One region of the Streptosporangium sp. NPDC048047 genome, then DNA from elsewhere that is predicted to be linked to it. Evidence: riboswitches for the same ligand, from Rfam matches in the RefSeq annotation. Region 1 holds a riboswitch; the other holds the start of a gene.
What was found. A riboswitch is a leader RNA that binds a small molecule or an ion and turns the genes downstream of it on or off. The one in region 1 is predicted to bind S-adenosylmethionine.

Region 1 (5,658 bases):
CGGGTCCCGCCCCCCGTCCGGCAGGCGCCGACGGCCGGGCGCCCGCTGGACGCGCGACCCGCCCTTCAGGCCCGCGCACCTCAGGTCCCCGTCCCGCAGGAGCCCCGGGGCGTGGCGGCCTCTGTTCCGCCCGCTGTCGGCGCGGGCAACGAGATCCCGGTGATCACCGACGTGAGCGGTGAAATCCGCCCTGTCGCCGGCACGAGCGGCAGAACCAGCACGCCCACTGGAACCGGCCCGTCCGGCGTCACCGACGTACGGACAGACGCTGGACACGATGACGGAGGTCCGACCCGTGGAACAGCCCGAGACAGCACGACCCCGACCGGCGATTCCCGGGTGGCGAATCATCCGCAGCGACGCCGGACGGTTCTGGGCCAGCCGGGAACGACCCTTCGCCGAGGGGTCACGGTGGGACGGCCCGCCGTACCGAACCGCCTGGATGACGTGTCCGCCCCCTGAACCGGCATGGCGGTGCGGAGCGCCCCGTCCCGCACCGCCATGCTTCGCATAGAACGAAGATGTCTTCGCTTATACCGAATATCGAAGGGTTGCCTGGAGGGTCGCAAGGCAATCGACCGACTCAGGTCGTCGATCGCCGATCTGGTCAGGTAAAGACCCTCGCGAATTCAAAGCGTGGTCAAGCGAACACTTATAGTGTTCACGTCATGCCCACCCGAGAACACGAGATCTGGCTCGAACTCATCAAGGAACGCCCCACCCTCGCCGCCGATCTCCTCGACTGCGTCCGCCCCGACACCGTCCCCGCCCACACCCACGCCCGCATCGAATCGGCCGACCTCAACGACCACAAACCCACCGAATACCGCGCCGACACCGTCGTCAGCCTCCGCGACGAGCACACCGACATCGTCGCCGCCGTCATCGTCGAGGTCCAACGCCGCAAAGACCTCCACAAACGCTGGAGCTGGCCTGCCTATCTCGCCACCTTGCGCGCCCGCCTGCACTGTCCCGTCCTGTTGCTGATCATCAGCCCCCGCCCCGGCACCGCCGCCTGGTGCGCCCAGCCCATCGCCCTCGGCCACCCCGGCCTGACCCTCACCCCCCTGGTCCTGGGCCCCGACCGGATCCCCGCCGTCACCGACCCCGCCCAGGCCCAGGACAACCCCGAACTGGCCGTCCTATCGGCCCTCGTCCACGGCCACGGCGACGACGGCGAGAAAATCCTCACCGCGATGCTCCACGGCCTGGACCACCTCGGAATCGACCAGGCGCAAGGTTATATTGACGAAGTGCTGGCCATGCTCCCTGTAGCGGCCCGCCAGATCCTGGAGGCGATGATGCGCACCGGCACCCGCGAGTACAAGAGCGAATACGCCCGCCACTACTTCGGACAGGGCAAGGCAGAGGGCATCGCCGAAGGCGAGGCCAAGGGCGAGGCCAAGGGCGAGGCCAAGATGCTGCTGCTCGTCCTGACCGCACGCGGTATCGACGTCCCCGACGACGTCCGCGCCCGTGTCCTCGAATGCACCGACCTGGATCAGATCGAGCAGTGGGGCCGCCGCGCCGGAACGGTCGCCACCATCGACGAACTCTTCGGCTAGCCCGACGTCGTCCCGGCCTCCCCTGGGGGGTTCAGATCGTCACGTTGAGGGCCGTGAGGCCGCGGATGACGTAGCCGGGGCCCCAGGTCGGCTCGGCGGTGAGTTCCATCTTCGGGGCCCGGCGCAGCAGGGCGCCGAACGACTCGATCAGCTCGATCCGGGCGAGCGGCGCGCCGAGACAGAAGTGGATGCCCGCGCCGAAGGAGATGTGCGGGTTGTCCACCCGGCCCACGTCGAGGCGCTCGGGGTCGGCGAAGACCTCGGGGTCGCGGTTGGCCGAGCCGAACAGCAGCGCCACCTCCGAGCCGCGCGGGATGTCGATCCCTCCCACGGTGATGTCCTCCAGCACCCAGCGCTCGAACATCTGCAGCGGGGTGTCCCAGCGCATCAGCTCCTCGATCGCACCGGGCAGCAGGCCGTGGTCGGCGCGCAGCCGTTCCAGCTCGGCCGGGTTGCGGAACAGCGACCACCAGCCGTTGCCGGTGACGTTGACCGTGGCCTCGTGGCCGGCGTTGAGCAGCAGCACACAGGTGCCGACCAGCTCCTCCTCGGTGAGCCGGTCGCCCTCGTCGGCCACCTGGGCGAGCGCGCTGATCAGGTCGTCACCGGGGTCGGTACGGCGGGCCCGCGCCAGCTCGACGAGGTAGGCGGAGAACTCCTCGGCCGCGCGCACGGCGGTGTGCTGGGCCTCGACCGAGGGGTTGAGCTCGTACATCCCGCAGATGTCGGCGGACCAGGGCCGTAGCAGGTGCCGGTCGGCCTCGGGCACGCCGAGCATCTCGGCGATCACGGTCACCGGGAGCGGCTCGGCCACCTCGGAGATGAGGTCGCCGCCGCCGCGTTCGGCGAACGCCTCGACCAGCTCTCCGGCGATCCGGGCGACCTTGGGGCGCAGCGTCTCGACCATGCGCGGGGTGAACGCCTTGGAGACCAGCCGACGCAACCGGGTGTGCACCGGCGGCTCGACGTCGAGCATCCCGGCCCTGATCACCCGCCAGAACGGGTCCTGGAACTCCGGGTCGTCCGGCCTGCCGAACTCGGCGTGGGTCGCCACGTGCAGGTAGGACCGGCCCAGCCGGCGGTCACGCAGCAGCGCGTTGACGTCGGCGTGCCGGGCGATCAGCCACTGGCCCGTCGGCTCGAAGAAGCCGACCGGCCGCTCGCGCCGCAGCTCGTCGTAGACGTCGTAAGGGTGGGCGACGAATTCCGGATTCCAAGGATCAAAGCGCACGTAGACATCGTAATGTCCCAGGTGGCCGGGCCCCAAGACCCCGGAGATCCGCGAGACATCTGTCCGCATTCCGAGACACGGAGCTTGCGGCGGGGCCGCTGTCGTCGGTTATAGTCCCGGGTAGGTCATGAGTGCCAGCGACAAGCCCCGGCTAGCTGGCCGGCAACCCTCGCGTCCGCGGCGGGGTGCCCCGGGTGAGGACCTGGTCCGGCGCGAGGTGCGCCGGGCAAGCGCGGGCTCCACGCATCAACGCCGTGGCTTGGGGTCCGATGACCTCATAAGGAGCACGGGCGTGTCCACTCTGACGATCTTCGCCTCCACCGCCCCCGCCGACACCGCTTCCGGCGACGCGGCCGACTGCACCACGCGAACCGCCGCCGGAAACGCCCCGGCCGCCCCGGAAACCGCCGCCCCCGCCGCCGCAAGCGCCCCGGCCGCCCCCGGAACCGCCGTACCGGGAACCACCCTCCCCGGGACCCGCGTGCCCGAGGCCCGGCGGATCCCCGCGGTGCTCGGCGCGGACCTCGAGGTCCCGGTCCGCGGCGGCCGGCTGGTCCCCTACGCCAACTTCGACTACGCCGCCAGCGCGCCCTGTCTGGAGCCGGTGAGCGCCGCCGTCGCCGCCGCGCTCCCGGCCTACTCCAGCGTCCACCGCGGCGCCGGCTACGCCTCCCAGCTCACCACCGCCCGCTACGAGCGGGCCCGGCACACGGTCCGCGCCTTCGCCGGGGCCCGCCCGGACGACGCGGTGGTCTTCACCCGCAACACCACCGACGCCACCAACCTGCTGGCCCGCTGCCTGCCCGAGGGGACCACGGTCGTGGTCTTCGACACCGAGCACCACGCTTCGCTGCTGCCGTGGCGGCGTGCCGTACGGCTGGCGCCGCCGGCGTTCCCGGGTGAGGCGGTCCGCGCCACGGACCGGGCGCTCGCCGAGATCGAGGGCCCCAAGCTGCTGGTCGTGACCGCCGCCTCCAACGTCACCGGGGAGCTGTGGCCGATCGCCGCGCTGGCGCACATCGCCCACCGGCACGGCGCCCGCGTGCTGGTGGACGCCGCCCAGCTCGTCCCGCACCGCCCGGTCAACCTGACCGCGCTCGACCTGGACTACGTGGTCTTCTCCGGCCACAAGCTCTACGCGCCGTTCGGCACGGGCGCGCTGATCGGCCGCCCGGACTGGCTGTCCGGAGCCGAGCCGTACCTGCGCGGCGGGGGCGCGGTGCGGGCGGTCACGGACGGCGGGGAGGCCGACTGGCACGACGACCCCGAGGCCCGCCACGAGGCCGGCACCCCGAACGTCCTCGGCGCCGTCGCCCTCGCCGCCGCCTGCGACGCGCTGACCGCGACCGGCTGGACCGCGCTGGTCCGCGAGGAGGAGCGTCTCCTCGCCCGGCTGCGCGCCGGGATCGCCGGGATCGAGGGCGTCCGCGAGCTGTCCCTGTGGGACCCCGCCCACCCCCGCGTCGGCATCGTCTCCTTCACCGTGGCCGGCCGTACCGCCCGGGAGGTCGCCGAGGTCCTGTCCTCCGAGTACGGCATCGGCGTCCGGGACGGCAGGTTCTGCGCCCATCCCTTCGTCCGGCACCTCCTGGACGCCCACCGCCCGGACACCGAGCCTCAGGACGCTCACCACCCGGGCGCCGACCATCTGGACACGCGCCACCAGGACATCCACCACCCGGACACCGAGCCCCGGGACGCCGTCCGCGGCACCCGGCGGCCGGTCGCCGCGGACGGCGGCTGCGACGACGGGACCGCCTCGGCCGTCCGCGCGTCGATCGGCATCGGCACCACCGACGAGCACGTGGACCGGTTGGTGTCCGCTCTGCGGGAGATTGCCGCGCGACGCTGACGTGGGAGCATGAGCCTATGAGTGAGCGTCGCACCGAAGGGGCGTCCCGGGAGCTGCACGTGGGCATCGGAGCCGGAGCGGAGGCCGTACGGCCGGCCCCGGCCGACGGGCCGGCGGCTCCCGGCGCGCAGGGCAAGGAGCTCGCCACCGAGGACATGGTCCTCAACATCGGACCGCAGCACCCCTCCACCCACGGGGTGCTGCGGCTGCGGCTCACCCTGGACGGAGAGCTGATCAGCTCGGCCGAACCCGTCGTGGGCTACATGCACCGCGGCGCGGAGAAGCTGTTCGAGGTGCGCGACTACCGGCAGATCATCGTGCTGGCCAACCGGCACGACTGGCTGTCGGCGTTCGCCAACGAGCTGGGCGTGGTGCTCGCGGTGGAACGGATGATCGGCATGGAGACGCCGCCCCGGGCCGTCTGGACCCGCACGCTGCTGGCCGAGCTGAACCGGGTGCTCAGCCACCTGATGTTCCTCGGCTCCTACCCGCTGGAGCTCGGCGCGATCACCCCCGTCTTCTACGCGTTCCGTGAGCGCGAGACCCTCCAGGCCGTGATGGAGGAGGTCTCCGGCGGGCGGATGCACTACATGTTCAACCGGGTCGGCGGCCTGAAGGAGGAGCTGCCCGAGGGCTGGTCGGAGCGGGCGGCGCGGGCCGTCGCCGACGTGCGGCGGCGGCTGCCCGACATCGAGAACCTGATCGTGGACAACGAGATCTTCCTCGCCCGCACCCGCGGGGTGGGCGTCCTGGACCGCGAGACGATCATGCAGTACGGCGTGAGCGGCCCGATCGCCCGTGCCTCCGGCGTGGACATGGACCTGCGCCGGGACGAACCCTACCTCGCCTACGGCGAGCTGCCGGTGCGGGTCGTCACCCGGGAGGCCGGCGACTGCCACGCCCGGTTCGAGGTGCTGCTGGAGCAGGTGAAGGTCTCCCTCGACCTGGCCGACGCCTGCCTGGAGCGGCTGCGCGAGCTGCCGCCGGGGCCGATCAACCAGCGACTGCCC
Region 2 (5,658 bases), on a different contig from region 1:
GCGCGCTCGGCGAGCTGCTGAAACGGATCGAGCCCGACATCCTCCGGCACTGCGGCCGGATCCTCCCCTACCGGCAGGACGCCGAGGAGGCGTGCCAGGACACCCTGCTGGCGGTGGCGCGGAACATCGGCCGGTTCGAGGGACGCGCCCGGTTCAGCACGTGGCTGCATATCATCACCGCCAACTGCGCCCGCACCACCTATCGCTCGCTGAAGCGGCGCTCGGCCGAGCAGAGCTCCGACGAACTGCCGATGCAGCGGCCCGACGTCGCCCGGGTGAGTGTGATCGCCGGCTCACGGCTCGACCTGCTGGACGCGATGGAGGCGCTGGAGGCGGAGAAGCCCGACCTCGCCCAGGCGCTGGTGCTGCGCGACATCTGTCAGCTCGACTACAGCGAGGTGGCCGAGCAGCTCGGCATCCCGCTCGGCACCGCCAAGTCGCGCATCCACCAGGCGCGCAAGTACGTCCAGGGAGCCCTGGGCGACGCCTACGGCTTCTGAGATCCCGCTCGGGGGGTCCCGCCCGGTCGCCCGAGACCCGGCGGCCCCGGGAACGCTTCCACGCTCACGTCTCGCCCGGCTTCTGAGGCGTCGTTCCGCGGAAGCGTCCGTGTGCCGCCCGGCTTCCGGGTCTCCGCTCGGAGGCGTCCCCGCGTGTCGTCGGGCTTTCCCGGCCTTTCGCCTGATGGGCGGATTAGAGTGGTGCCGCCCGTACCCGGTGATCGACCGCGGTGCGCGCCGATCTCCCCTCGCGCCGTGTCCGTCAGCGCCAGGGGAGAGATCCATGCTTCGCAGACGTCCAGCCGCCGTGGGGTGCGTCCTCGCGGCCGTCGCCCTCGTCGTGACGATCCCCGTGGCCCCGGCGTTCTCCGCGGCCCAGGATGTCGGTAAGGCTCAGGAACTCCGGAACCCCCTGAGCTCCGGGGGCGCTTCGAGCGCCCGGAGCGTCCGGAAACCGCCGCACGGCATGATCGAGGCGCTCCGGCGCGACCTCGGCCTCACGGCGCAGGAGGCCCAGGCCCGGCTGGACAACGAGATCCGGTACGCGCCGATCGAGGCCCGGCTCCGCCGGGAGCTCGGGGCGGGCTTCGGAGGGTCCTGGCTGGAGGGGAGGAGCGCGCAGGTACTGATCGTGGCCACCACAGACCTCGCCGCGACCCCCCGGATCGCCGCCGCGGGCGCCCAGCCGAAGATCGTCGCCCGGTCGCTGACCCAGCTCACCGCGATCAAGGACGAGCTCGACAAGGATCTGGCCGCCGCGGGGGAGGCGGGAGGTTTCGCCCGGTACGTCGATGTCCGCACCAACCAGGTGGTCATCCGTACGACCGTGCCGGAGCAGACCCGCAACCTCGTCGGGCTCACCGGCGTGAGCCAGGAGGCGGTGCGGGTGGAGGCCTCGGCCAAGCGGTTCCGGCCCCTGTACGACCTCCGGGGCGGCGACGCCTACCGCATCGACAGCGCGTGGCGCTGCTCGGTCGGCTTCTCCGCCACGAAGGGCGCCCAGAACGGCTTCGTCAGCGCGGGGCACTGCGGCGACGCGGGCAGCGTCACCACCGGGTACAACAACGTCGCCCAGGGCGTCTTCCAGGGCTCCAGCTTCCCCGGCGACGACCACTCCTGGATCACGGTGAACACGAACTGGCGGCCCACCCCGGACGTGGTCAGCACCGGCGGCACGATCGGCGTCACCGGCTCCCGGGAGGCGATCGAGGGCGCGTCGGTCTGCCGGTCCGGCTCGACGACCGGCTGGCACTGCGGCACCGTACGGCAGCGCGACGTCACCGTCGTCTACGACGAGACCCAGACGGTCTCGCAGCTCACCCTCACCGACGCCTGCGCCGAGCCGGGCGACTCCGGCGGGCCGTTCGTCTCCGTCGACCAGGCCCAGGGGGTCCTGTCGGGCGGCAACGGCAACTGCACCGCGGGAGGCGAGACGGTCTTCCAGCCGGTCACCGAGATCCTCTCCGCCTACGGCGTGAGCCTGGTGGTCGACGCGCCCGTCCCGCCGGAGACCGGCTGCGCCTGCCCCTGCTATCCGCGGCGGGTGGCCGGGACGCTCCGCGCGGGCGGTGTCGCCTACCAGCCGAGCGGAAGCTACTACCGGACCACGGCCTACAGGCTGCACACCGGCTGCCTGGAGGGCCCGGCGGGCAGCGACTTCGACCTCTACCTGCAGAGGTGGAACGGCCGGAGCTGGGTCGTCGTGGCGAGCGACACCGGCCCGGACGCCGACAAGTCGATCTCCTACCTCGGCGCGGCCGGCCGTTACCGCTACCGGGTGACCGCCGCGAGCGGCTCCGGCGGCTACACGCTGGGCTACCAGCACGACCTGCCCTGAAGGACGGACCGCCGGGAGGTCGTATGTTCCACGGTCGCGCCGTCGTCGCCGGGTGTGCCGTCCTCTCCGCCGCCGCCCTGCTCGCCGCCGTCACGCCTCCGGCGGTCCGGGCCGAGCCCGAACCCCTGGCCGCCATCCGGGACGCCCCGGTCGTACGGTTCCCGGCGGCGAGACCCGGCCGCGGAACCCTCCCGCGCCTACCGGTGGGAAGGCCCGGCCGCGGAGCCTCCGTACGGTTCCCGGCGGGGAGGCCCGGCGGCGGAGCCTCCGTGCGACTCCCGGCGGTCCGGCCCCGGCACGGCTCCGCGGGGCGCGTCGTACGGCGGACCGGGCGGGCCGGCCTGCCGTACAACGTGCCGCCGCCGGGCATGCTCCAGGCCCTCCAGCGTGACCTCGGCCTCAGCGCCGGGCAGGCCCAGGCCCGGCTGCTCAACGAGATCCGCCTGACGCCGGTCGAGGCGAGGCTGCGGGTGACGCTCGGCGGCGGCTTCGCCGGCTCGTGGTTCCAGGGGACCGTCGCGCAGAACCTCGTGGTGGCCACCACCGACCCCGCCGACATCCCCCGGATCGTCACGCAGGGAGCCCGGGCCGAGGTCGTCGACCACTCGCTGGGCGAGCTCAACGCGGCCAAGGACAAGCTCGACGCCGCGCTGCCCGCCCGCCCGACCGCGGGCGGGAGCGTGCGCTACGTCGACGTGCGGAACAACCGGGTCGTCGTGCTGTCCGAGGAGCCGGTGCGGACCGAGTCCGCCCTCAGGGACCTCGGGCTGGACACCTCGCTGGTCCTGGTGGTGCCGTCCACGGAGCGTCCCCGGCCGCTCTACGACCTGGTGGGCGGCGATCCCTTCTACATCGGCGTCACCCAGCGCTGTTCGGTCGGCTTCTCCGTGGTCCGCGACGGGATGAACGGCTTCGTCAGCGCCGGCCACTGCGGCGACGAGGGTGAGAAGACCAGCGGCTACAACCGGGTCCCCCAGGGCGTCTTCCGGGGGTCGGTCTTCCCGGTGAGCGACTTCTCCTGGATCCAGGTCAACGACGACTGGACGCCCAAGCCGGTGGTGGGCAACGCCGAGGGCGGCACCGTACCGGTCACCGGCACCCGGGAGGCCATCGAGGGGGCGTCGGTGTGCCGGTCCGGATCCACCTCCGACTGGTACTGCGGCCTCGTCCTGCAGCGCGGCGCCAGCGTCGCCTATACGGAGGGCAACGTCTTCGGGCTGACCCGCACCAGCGTCTGCGCCGACCGGGGCGACTCCGGCGGGCCGTTCGTCTCGGTGGACCAGGCCCAGGGGGTGCTCTCCGGCGGCTCCGGCTCCTGCTTCCCGGGCGCCGGGGTCAGCTACTTCCAGCCGATCGGCGAGATCCTCTCGGCGTACGGGCTGACCCTGCTGACCGCGGGCGGCGCCTTCCGGCCGGCCACGGGCTCCTGCGAGGGCCATCCCGGCGTCGGCCGGGGCATCCTTCGGGAGGGGCAGGTCGCCTACCGGCCCGTCGGCCCCCGGAACCGGGCGGCCGGCGGCTACTACCGGTCGAGGACCGCCGGGACCCACCACGGCTGCCTGAGTTCCGACGACGGCACCGACTTCGATCTGTACCTGGAGAAGTGGGCGGCCGGCTCCGGCTGGCGGACCGTCGCCTCCTCGGTCAGCCCGTACCCCTTCGAGACGATCACCTATGAGGGCACGCCCGGCTACTACCGCTACCGGGTGGTCGCCGTGGCGGGCGGCGGGCCCTTCCTCCTGGGGTACCGCCACCCGTGACGGGCCTTTTCACCGTCCGTCGTCCGGGGAATGACACGCGTCGTCTCGCACAGTGAGACATCTGGTCAGAACGCCCGGCGGCCGGGGTAAAGTGCGAGAGACCCGTTCATCGGGTCCACAACTTCATATTGCTCATCCAGAGGGGTGGAGGGACCGGCCCTGCGAAGCCCCGGCAACCCTCCCGGTTCAAACTCGCGACATGGCGGGGTCGGCCGGGACAGGTGCCAATTCCGGTCCGTGGCCAGGGTGGTCGCGGACGAAGATGAGGGAAAGGCCTCGCTTCATGGCGCTCGCAGAAACACAGATCCCCACCTCCGCCCCCGTCTCCGCCGGCACCGCGCCCGACGGCCGCTTCGGCCCCGCCGTGGCCTTGTCCTGCCGGGAGTGCGGCACCCGCTACGACCTCGGTCCGAGCTTCGCCTGTATCGAGTGTTTCGGCCCCCTGGAGATCGCCTACGACTTCGGGCGCGTGACGCGCGAGCAGATCGCCGCCGGCCCGGCGAACATCTGGCGTTACCGCGCGCTGCTGCCCGTCCCGGAGAACGTCGCCGCCCGGCCCAACACGGAGCCCGGCTGGACCAGGCTCGTCGACGCGGGCAACCTCGCCCGCGAGCTGGGCCTGCGCTCGCTGCACGTGAAGGACGACTCGGGCAACCCGACGCACTCGTTCAAGGACCGCGTGGTGGCCATCGCCGTCGAGGCGGCCCGCAACTTCGGCTTCCACACCCTGTCGTGCTCCTCCACCGGCAACCTCGCCGGCGCGGTGACCTCGGCCGCCGCCCGCGCCGGGCTGGACGCCTGCGTGTTCATCCCCGCCGACCTGGAGCAGGCCAAGATCGTCATGGCCTCGGTGTACGGCGGGAAGCTCGTCGGCATCGAGGGCACCTACGACGACGTCAACCGGTTCTGCTCGGAGCTCATCGGCGACGAGCTGGGCGAGCAGTGGGGCTTCGTCAACGTCAACCTGCGCCCGTACTACGCCGAGGGCTCCAAGACCCTGGCGTACGAGATCGCCGAGCAGCTCGGCTGGCGGCTCCCCGACCAGATCGTCGTCCCGGTGGCGTCCGGCTCCCAGCTCACGAAGATCGACAAGGGGTTCAAGGAGCTGATCGCACTCGGGCTCGTCGAGGAGAAGCCGTACCGGATCTTCGCCGCGCAGGCCGAGGGCTGCTCGCCGGTCTCGGCCGCCTACAAGGCGGGTCACGACGTGATCCGCCCGGTACGGCCGGACACGATCGCCAAGTCGCTGGCCATCGGCAACCCGGCCGACGGCCCCTACGTGCTGGACATCGCCCGGCGTACCGGCGGCGCGGTGGAGGACGTCACGGACGCCGAGATCGTCGACGCGATCAGGCTGCTGGCCAGGACCGAGGGCATCTTCGCCGAGACCGCGGGCGGCGTCACGGTCGGCGTGCTGCGCAAGCTGGCCGCCGAGGGGCGGCTCGACCCCGACGCCGAGACCGTGGTGCTCAACACCGGTGACGGCCTGAAGACCCTCGACGCGGTGGCGGGCGAGGCCCGTCCCACCGCGGTCATCCGCCCCTCGCTTGACGAATTCCGC

Region 2: it holds a riboswitch for S-adenosylmethionine, as region 1 does, so the genes downstream of both, thrC (threonine synthase) here and AB0D67_RS13310 (aminotransferase class V-fold PLP-dependent enzyme) in region 1, are expected to answer to the same signal.

What each region holds. Positions count from the first base shown of each region.
Region 1 is NZ_JBEZNH010000012.1:41,381-47,038, reverse strand. It holds gene AB0D67_RS13320 (hypothetical protein) at 669-1,565, shown strand; gene AB0D67_RS13315 (cytochrome P450) at 1,597-2,796, opposite strand; SAM riboswitch class IV at 2,920-3,035, shown strand; gene AB0D67_RS13310 (aminotransferase class V-fold PLP-dependent enzyme) at 3,278-4,648, shown strand; gene AB0D67_RS13305 (NADH-quinone oxidoreductase subunit D) at 4,666-5,658, shown strand, end outside.
Region 2 is NZ_JBEZNH010000007.1:20,935-26,592, forward strand. It holds gene AB0D67_RS08230 (RNA polymerase sigma factor) at 1-500, shown strand, start outside; gene AB0D67_RS08235 (S1 family peptidase) at 784-2,337, shown strand; gene AB0D67_RS08240 (S1 family peptidase) at 2,607-4,097, shown strand; SAM riboswitch class I at 4,227-4,366, shown strand; gene thrC (threonine synthase) at 4,381-5,658, shown strand, end outside.